4 regions of the Kocuria sp. TGY1127_2 genome follow, and region 4 is predicted to be linked to each of the others. Evidence: riboswitches for the same ligand, from Rfam matches in the RefSeq annotation. Region 4 holds a riboswitch; each other region holds the start of a gene.
The links. A riboswitch is a leader RNA that binds a small molecule or an ion and turns the genes downstream of it on or off. The one in region 4 is predicted to bind S-adenosylmethionine.
Positions count from the first base shown of each region.

Region 1: it holds a riboswitch for S-adenosylmethionine, as region 4 does, so the genes downstream of both, metE (5-methyltetrahydropteroyltriglutamate--homocysteine S-methyltransferase) here and sake_RS01775 (ABC transporter ATP-binding protein) in region 4, are expected to answer to the same signal.
Region 2: it holds a riboswitch for S-adenosylmethionine, as region 4 does, so the genes downstream of both, sake_RS11615 (cobalamin-independent methionine synthase II family protein) here and sake_RS01775 (ABC transporter ATP-binding protein) in region 4, are expected to answer to the same signal.
Region 3: it holds a riboswitch for S-adenosylmethionine, as region 4 does, so the genes downstream of both, sake_RS00360 (O-acetylhomoserine aminocarboxypropyltransferase/cysteine synthase family protein) here and sake_RS01775 (ABC transporter ATP-binding protein) in region 4, are expected to answer to the same signal.

Region 1 covers NZ_AP022834.1:2,502,917-2,505,114, forward strand. Annotated here, with positions in the region: gene metE (5-methyltetrahydropteroyltriglutamate--homocysteine S-methyltransferase) at 1-829, opposite strand, end outside; SAM riboswitch class I at 951-1,063, opposite strand; gene sake_RS11170 (hypothetical protein) at 1,789-2,198, shown strand, end outside.
Region 2 covers NZ_AP022834.1:2,605,524-2,607,721, forward strand. Annotated here, with positions in the region: gene sake_RS11610 (amino acid permease) at 1-660, opposite strand, end outside; SAM riboswitch class I at 967-1,062, shown strand; gene sake_RS11615 (cobalamin-independent methionine synthase II family protein) at 1,067-2,198, shown strand, end outside.
Region 3 covers NZ_AP022834.1:76,815-79,012, reverse strand. Annotated here, with positions in the region: gene sake_RS00360 (O-acetylhomoserine aminocarboxypropyltransferase/cysteine synthase family protein) at 1-1,283, opposite strand, end outside; SAM riboswitch class IV at 1,324-1,441, opposite strand; gene sake_RS00355 (ABC transporter ATP-binding protein) at 1,618-2,198, opposite strand, start outside.
Region 4 covers NZ_AP022834.1:404,142-406,339, reverse strand. Annotated here, with positions in the region: gene sake_RS01780 (acetyl-CoA C-acyltransferase) at 1-1,073, opposite strand, end outside; SAM riboswitch class I at 1,278-1,414, shown strand; gene sake_RS01775 (ABC transporter ATP-binding protein) at 1,423-2,198, shown strand, end outside.

The sequences.
Region 1 (2,198 bases), 860 kb from region 4:
GGTGTTCGTTGAAGGTATAGATGTGCAGTCCTGGGGCCCCTGCGGCAAGGGCCTGGCGAGCGAAGTCCTCCGCCGAGTCCACTCCGACGGCCAGGCGTTCTGCGAACGTCTCGGCGGTTTCGAGCCTGTGTGCGAGACCTGCATTCGGCTCGATCCCTGCGAGTCCGCACACCCGCAGATACCTCCGCAGGCTTGTCACGGGCAGAATTCCGGGGATCAGAGGCAATTCGACGGCATTGGCGCGGGCCCGCTCGGCGAGACGAGCGTAATCGGAAGGGTCCGGATAGACCTGAGTGATGGCGAAATCCGCTCCCGCCCGTTGCTTGGCCAGCAGGACCTCGGTGTCGTGGTGGATGCTCGAGGATTCTGGGTGACGGACCGGATAGGCCGCCACGCCCACGGCCAGACGTCCGGCACACAATTTGGCCGATCCCCTCGACTCGACGCCACGGATCAGTTCCACCAGGTGTCGAGCGAAGGGAAGTTCGCCCTGCTTGAGGGCGTAGTTCTCAGGTCGATCGCCCCTCAGAGCCAGGAGGCCGCGCACGCCAAGCCGGATGATCTCATCGACCAGTTCTTCGAGCTCGGAAGCTATCTGTCCGGTCGAGACGATGTGGGCCAATGGTTTCAGCTCCGTTTCCTCGACGAGGTGTCGTAGCAAGTCCAGGCTTTGGCGCCTCCTCTCGCCATCCACGGCGGCGGTCACGGAAACGTAATCAGGGCGAGTGGGTTCGATCTCGGCGATAGTGGTTTCCAATGCCTGTCGGCTCATCCTGCTGCGAGGCGGATAGAGCTCGAAGGACAACGCTGGCCTGTCATCAGGGTTCACGCCGGGTCTCCTTTCGGTACACCCGACGGAGAGCGGAGCCTCCTCGTCCGCCGACGCAACCGACCCGGTCCAGTGGGACCGTGCCGGAGTTGCGCCGACGACGTCCGGAGACGGCCGATACACTCCATCGGTCCTGGCGGGAGCACCTTTCCTCGGGACCGAGATGTTCGGGTTTCCGTGAGGAGGTTGCTGCGGCGTCGACGAGCCAGGTCTCTCGGCCGCTCTGGATAGATACGCAAGTATTCAATCCGCCTCAGCGCAGGCCCGCAAGAGATGAGAGAGTTTGACGCCGCATTTCGCGCATTGAGCGCACCCACACGCTTGACGCAACGTCGACGTCATATGACGTGGCCGCAATGAATCGTGACATCGAAGTTCATGAAAGCGGCCGACCCCGCCATCCGGTATGGGCGGGAGAAGCCGGAGTCGGAACGTTGTCAGACGGAACGAGCGTTCACGAATGACTGTTCCCGGCCGTGAAACTTTGATCGTTCACGGTCTTGTCGACAGTTCGTATCGCTTGTGTTCTTTTCGATTTCCCCTGCCGGACCGGATACTTCTCCAGGTATTCGAGAACGGTCGTTCGCGACAACAAGCTATTGCACAATATTTGATACAAGGATTCACTATTGCGCCAAGACCATTGGTGTCCTGTTCCAAGAAGCGGACCGATGTGGCCGGGGTAGAGGTCGCACATAGCGCGGAAGCCCCCTCCCGTCGGGGCGTCATCAGGACGACGTGGCCCGATATACCGAGTGGGATTTTCTCCGCGGTTGGAGCATGCAAGATACCTAGAAGAAAAATGCAGTAATCTCTCGACCGTTTTTGGTTTTGTCGGATACGAATTGTTAAAGCCCAATGCCTTCGATATCATCCCGAACTTGAGTCACCCTATTGTGGTGAACGACAAATTCATGTTTGGATAGTGACGTCAGATCAAACACCCGCGAGAGGAAATAATGACCGAGAACCACGACTCCCCGGCAGGCAACCAGCCTCCTCAGTACGGCGGCTCCCCCGAGGGCGGCCAGCCGCGGTACCAGGGTGGAGACACGGGTTACGGACAGGGAAACGGACCCGTTCAAAACCAGAGCGGGGCACTTGTCGCCCCCAAGCCCGTCAAGACGGGCGCGCTCTTGGTGTACATCTCTGCTGCCATAACCATCATCGGTTTGATCATTTCCCCATTCGTTCTCATGGGCAGCGCCGAATACAAGCAGCTTCAGGACCAAGGCCAGTCCGGTCTCGTCTGGGGCGGCTTGATCTTCGGCGCCGTCATCTCTGTGGCCATCGTGGTGCTTCAGGTTCTCGCCGCACGAGCCGCGACCAAGGGCAAGAACTGGGGACGAATCACCCTGTTGGTCCTCGC
Region 2 (2,198 bases), 760 kb from region 4:
CCCATTGGGGAAGAGCCCGCCGTTCTCCGAGATCAGCCCGAGTCCACGGGGACTGCCTGTCGGTGTGCCGAAAATGACGAAAACAATCGCCAAAACCAGGAAGATGACAAGGGCGACGACCTTGATCAACGAGAACCAGAATTCCATCTCGCCGAAGACTTTGACCGAGATCAGGTTCATGATCACCACGACCACGATCACAAAGAGCGCGACGAACCACTGGGGTATTGCGTCGATGAACGAGCTGTACTGACCGAACCAGTGCACGTAAATCGCAATGGCCGTGGAGTCCACGATGGCCGTGGTTGCCCAATTGAGCCAGTACATCCACCCGGAGACGTAGGCGGCCTTCTCACCGTAGAACTCGCGCGTATAAGAAACGAAAGAGCCTGACGAAGGCCGGTGAACCACCAACTCGCCCAGCTGACGCAGGATCAGGTACGCGATGAGTCCACAGAGCGCGTAGTCCAAGAACAAGGACGGGCCGGCGCTGGCCAAGCGTCCTCCGGCACCGAGGAACAGACCGGTGCCGATCGCTCCTCCGATGGCGATCATTTGGAGCTGTCGAGGCCCCAAGCCTTGTTGAAGTCCGGCCTGTTCCTGCTCATAGGCCATTTCTTCCGGATATTTCGTTGCCTGCTGTTGAGGCGTTTGAGTCATAGGTTCCTCTAGATTTCGTGACACCGCGGGGCCGACGGTTCGCCTGTGCGAGGCGGGCAAGCCAGAGGAAAAGCGCGCGGCGTCGGTGTTGCATCAACTGGTCACTCGCCAGTCACGACCACCCTGTTGTGGTCACGACTACAGGCTGTAGTGATCTGCATCGACAAAAGACGCATTCGACACGATAACCCCAAGTGTCACAATCACGTAACAGGCACCACACACGAAATACCGTGTCACAAGCCGTGACTGGCTCGTCTGCGTTGGAATCCCGGGCTCATTCCGGGAAAAGTGGGCCAAGGAATAGGACCATCCCGAGCGGCCGAGAGACTTGGCTCGACGACGCCGCAGCAACCCACGAGGCCCGACCCTCGTCGGTGCTAACGCCAAGACCGATGGAGGAAACATGCTGAACAGTTCCGACCGCATCCGCACGACCCACGTGGGTTCGCTGCCCCGCACGGACGAGCTCATCCAAGCCAACGCACAACGCGGCAAGGGTGAGATTTCCGAACCCGATTTCCAGCGCGTACTGACCGATTCGGTCCACGAGATCGTGGGGAAACAAGTCGAGTGGGGAATCGACGTCGTCAACGACGGCGAATACGGTCACGCGATGGCCAGTGACGTGGACTACGGCGCGTGGTGGCACTACTCCTTCGCCCGGACCGGTGGCCTCGAAACTGTCGGTGACACCTCGTTCCGGGAAATCCTCAAGACCCCGGGAAACGGACGCTACAACAGCTTTGCCGTCCGCCGGGATTGGAACCGGTTCGCAGACTTCTATGAGTCATTGGACCTGGGCAACGACCCTGATGCCGAGTTCCCGATCGCGACCGGGCCGCTGACCTACAAAGGCCAGGACGCCGTCGCCGCGGACATCAACAACCTGCGAAATGCCGTGACTCAACAGGGCGCATCCGAGGCGTTCATCGCCTCGCTCTCCCCCGGCTCGGCCTCACGCATCGGAAATCATCACTACGCGACCGACGAAGAGTTCATCTACGCCTGGGCGGATGTTCTCCATGAGGAATACAAGGCCATCACGGACGCGGGATTCATCGTCCAGCTCGACGATCCCTCGATCGCCGAAGCATGGGACCAGTTGGTTCCGGAACCGACGATCGAGGAGTATCTCCGGTTCAATCAGCTCGCCATTGAGGCCGCGAACTATGCCCTGCGGGGAATACCTGAAGAACAAATCCGATTCCACCTGTGTTGGGGCTCGTGGCACGGGCCCCACACGACCGACATCGAGATCCAGCACCTCATCGACTCGCTCTTCACTATTAACGCCGGCGCCTACGTTTTCGAAGCCGCGAACGTCCGCCACGCCCACGAGTGGAAAGCCTGGGAGGATGTGAGTTTGCCCGAGGGCAAATTGGTCATCCCCGGGGTGGTTTCCCACTCGACCAACGTCGTCGAACATCCCGAACTCGTGGCCCAGCGCATCGAGCAATACGCTTCGGTCGTCGGCAAGGAGAACGTCATTGCGGGCACCGATTGCGGCCTCGGTGGACGTCTTCATCCGCAAATCG
Region 3 (2,198 bases), 330 kb from region 4:
CCCAGCGCCAGCCGAACGGTCTGTTCGGTGATGTCCCCGGCCTCTCTGAGCTCGGGGGTAAGACGACAATGGGTGGTCCACGCGGGATGCGTTGCCATGGATCGAGCGTCGCCCAGGTTGGCAGCGAGCTTGAACAGCTTCAAATTGTCGAAGAATTCCTCCACCTGCGATGTGTTGCCCGCGATGTCGAAGGACAAGACCGCTCCGGTGCCGCGCGGAAAGTCTCGTTCGGCGATGGCCGCATCCGGCGACCCAGGAAGGCTCGGATGCCGGACACGGCACACGCGAGGATGAGTCGCCAGTCGACGCGCGATCTCCTCGGCCACACGGCAATGGCGCTCAACCCGGATGTCGAGGGTCTCGATGCCTTCAAGGGCTTGTTGCGCATTCCACGGAGCCAGGCTCGGGCCCAAGTCGTTGAGCAATTGTGCGCGAACGAGGTGGAGGAACGCTCCGTGATCGCCGTGCCCCTCGACCAGGGATCTGTTCCCGAATCTCCTCCGCGGAGCCGTAAGCTGCGGCCATCGGATGGCGTCCTCGCTCGGGGTCAGCCGGCCGGTGTCGACGATGATTCCCGCAAGCGCCGTTCCATTTCCGGTCAGGTATTTCGTGACGGAATGGACTACGACGTCGGCACCCAATTTCCCGGGCTGCAGGAGATATGGCGTCGCGAGAGTGTTGTCGACGATCAGGGCGGCGCCCGCGGTATGCGCAATGTCCGCGAGCGCGGGGATATCGGGAAGGTCAGCATGCGGGTTTCCGATGGACTCCACGACGAACGCGCGAGTGCGCGCCGTGACGGCATTTTCCCATTCCTCGGGTCGATGCGGGTTGACCCACGTGACCTCGATGCCCGCCTCGGCGAGAGTGTCGTTGAGCAAATCGGCAGTGCCACCGTAAATTCGGTTGGATGCCACCACATGGCCGGCGGGGATCTCCGGGTGGGGCTCGCCGTCCTCGCTCTGACCTGATCGACCGGCCAGGGCAAGAAGGGTGAGCGTTGTTGCCGCTTGGCCGGAAGCGGTGGCGACGGCACCGACGCCCCCTTCGAGTTCCGCGAGCCGACGCTCGAGCAAACCCACCGTAGGACTGCCGGTGCGTGAGTACGTGAATCCGGGTTCTCTCTGGCCGAAGCATTCACGTGCGTCGCGCAACGTCTCGAATTCGTAAGAGGCCGTCAGGTACAAAGGCGGATGCACAGGTCGGGCAGCCGGCGGATTGGCCGTACCCCCGTGCACTTGCACCGTACCGATTCCGGGTGCCGGGTTGTTATCAGCTGACATCGTGATCCCCTCGAAGGCGGGGCGCCGAGTTCGCCTCGTAACGCCGTGCTTGCCGGGGAGCGGTATGCTCCCGACCGGATCTTCATCTGGGGCACCCCATCACAGCGGAAAGGGTTGCCGACCGGCCAGCCAGAGCTTCACAACCGGTACTCGTGATCCTGATTCAGAAACCTACAGCCTTCCCACCAACCTCGAAAGGACATGACGCACGGTTCAGACAGATCGTCATATGAAGGTAATCCACCTGCCGGGAAACGTCATATGACCTGGCGAGACTCCCGTATGATCAGGGCGGACTCCGTGGAATCCGTTCGCGTGCGGACCGAGTTCAGGTCTAGGCGCTCAGCGCGGGGCCGAACACATCGGTAGCGTAACGAGATCCCGGAACGGCCTTGATCAGGGTCCGCGTCGCCTCCTCGCGCGGATTCTCGAAGACCTGCGCCGCGGGGCCCGACTCGATCACCCGGCCATGAGCCATAACCAGCACGTCGTCGGAGATCTGTCGGATCACCGCCAGGTCGTGACTGATGAACACGTAAGAGAGCCCCAGACGATCCTGGAGATCGGCAAGTAGGTCAAGAATCTGGGCTTGAACCGAAACGTCCAGTGCCGAGACCGGTTCGTCCAGAATCACCAGTTCGGGGTCAACAGCGAGTGCCCGAGCTATGGAAACACGTTGGCGTTGCCCTCCGGACAGTTCTACCGGCCGACGACTGGCCAATTCCCGAGGCAGGGCCACGAGATCGAGGAGCTCGTTGATTCGTCGTTCGCGCTGTGGACGTGTGCCGATACGGAATCCCCGCAGGGGCTCCCCGATCGACGCGGCCACGGAATACCGAGGGTCGAGCGATGCGCTGGGGTCCTGGTGAACGAACCGGGCGCGCGTCGAGAGCTCTCGGATGTTGCGCTTCGTGC
Region 4 (2,198 bases):
AACGCAATCGCTCCTCCATCCCTGTTCACGAGGTCCGGATCCAGGCCGAGTCTACGGATCGAGGCGAGCGACTGAGTCGCGAAGGCTTCATTGATTTCTATGGCGCCCAGGTCCTCGACGCCCCAGCCGGAACGATCCAGGACCTTCTGACTCGCCGGGACGGGCCCGATGCCCATGATTTCCGGAGGTACACCGGCCGACGCACCATCCACAATCCGGGCGCGGACCTCCAACCCGTATTTCTTCACGGCTTTCTCGCTAGCGACGATAATCGCCGAGGCACCGTCGTTGAGGGCCGAGGAGTTACCGGCCGTGACCACGGATCCGCCTTTGACGACCGGCTTCAGCTTGGCCAGAACCTCGGTAGTGGTACCCGGGCGCGGGCCCTCGTCGGTCTCGACCAGACTCACCTCGCCCTTACGACCGGTAACTTTGACGGGCACGATTTCGTCCGCGAACCTGCCCGCCCGGATCGCCGCGTTGGACTTCTCCTGGGAGCGCGCCGCGAATTCGTCTGCTTCCTCGCGCGTGATTCCGTCCACGCGAGCAACCTCCTCGGCGGTCTCCGGCATCGAATACGTTGCCTTGCCGTTGCGGGACAAAGGACCGTCCACAAATTTCGAATTCACGAACCGCCAGCCGATTGAAGTATCGAAGACCTCACCGGGCTTGGAGAAAGGTTTGGTCGGCTTTTCCATGACCCAGGGCGCGCGAGACATCGATTCAACGCCGCCGGCGACCACGATCTCCGCGGCACCAGCCTTGATCATTTGGGAGGCGATCGTGATCGCGGACATCCCCGAGGCGCATAGCCGATTCACCGTCATCCCCGGCACCGAGTCCGGGTAACCGGCCAGCAACCAGGCCAAACGGGCCACATTCCGGTTCTCCTCACCCGCCCCGTTGGCGTTGCCCAGGATGACTTCATCGACGTCGGCCGGGTCGATTCCCGCTTCCTCGACGACGGTGCTGATGCACAGTGCCGCGAGATCGTCCGGGCGAACCGAGGAGAGGGAACCGCCGTATCGACCCACCGGAGTGCGGGCTCCACCGACGAGGAAGGCTGCGGGCATTTCGGGCATAAGAACTCCTGGTGGGACAGACTTAGAATTACTGACCATTCGTTCACTAATATCGCATCCGGTGTGACATGCGTCAATTCCACTCCATTCGCATCGTGCGCCAGGGTTACGGACTTTGACGGTCCGCAGTTCATCTCCCGCAATAGTCCCTCGCGAGTTGGAGCCCTTGCAGCACACGGGATTAACTGGAGGGGAAAACCATCCAGAGCGACTGAGAGACCTGGCTCGATGACGTCGCAGCAACCCATCTCCACGGTGATCTTTCGCTCTGCCCGCAGGCGGAGAGATCCTCCGCGGACGAGCACGGTGCTAACGCCAGGATTCGATGGAGTGATTGATTGTGACCTCGGCGCACTCGACGGAACGCGCGCAGGAAGCCGGGACGAAAGCGGCTTCGGTTCGGTTCCACGGCGTCGGAAAGTCATTCCCGGGATCCAGGCGCGGCGCTGCCGGGTCCGAAGTTCTCCGTGACGTGAACTTCACCGCGGAACCGGGGGAAATCGTCGCGGTCGTCGGCCCTTCGGGCTGTGGGAAGTCGACTCTTCTGCGTGCAGCGGCCGGACTCGACGCCGCGAGCGCAGGATCCGTCACGATTGACGGAACGCCAGTGCGCAACATCGATTCCCGGTGCGCCGTGGGATTCCAGGAACCACGGCTGCTACCGTGGCGTTCCGTCACGGACAACGTTGCTCTCGGATTGCCGAAGAATGCGAGCAAGAACGGCGGACGCAGACGAGTCGCCGAGCTGATCGACCTTGTGGGTCTGGGAGAGCACGCGAGCCATCGCCCCGGGGAAGTCTCCGGGGGCATGGCGCAACGCGCGTCCTTGGCCAGGGCACTGGCACGCAACCCCAGGGTTCTCCTCCTCGATGAGCCCTTCGGGGCCCTGGATGCCTTGACTCGCCTGAAAATGCAGGATCTGTTGCTGGATGTTCATGGTCAGGACCCCACAACGGTTCTCCTCATAACCCACGATGTGGACGAGGCCCTGTACCTATCCGACCGCGTCGTCGTACTCGGCCGCACGGCACCGGGAGTACCGGCGGGGATTGTCGAAAGCGTTGAGGTCGGTTTGCCGCGTCCTCGTTCCCGGGAGGACGCGCAACTAGTCCGAAT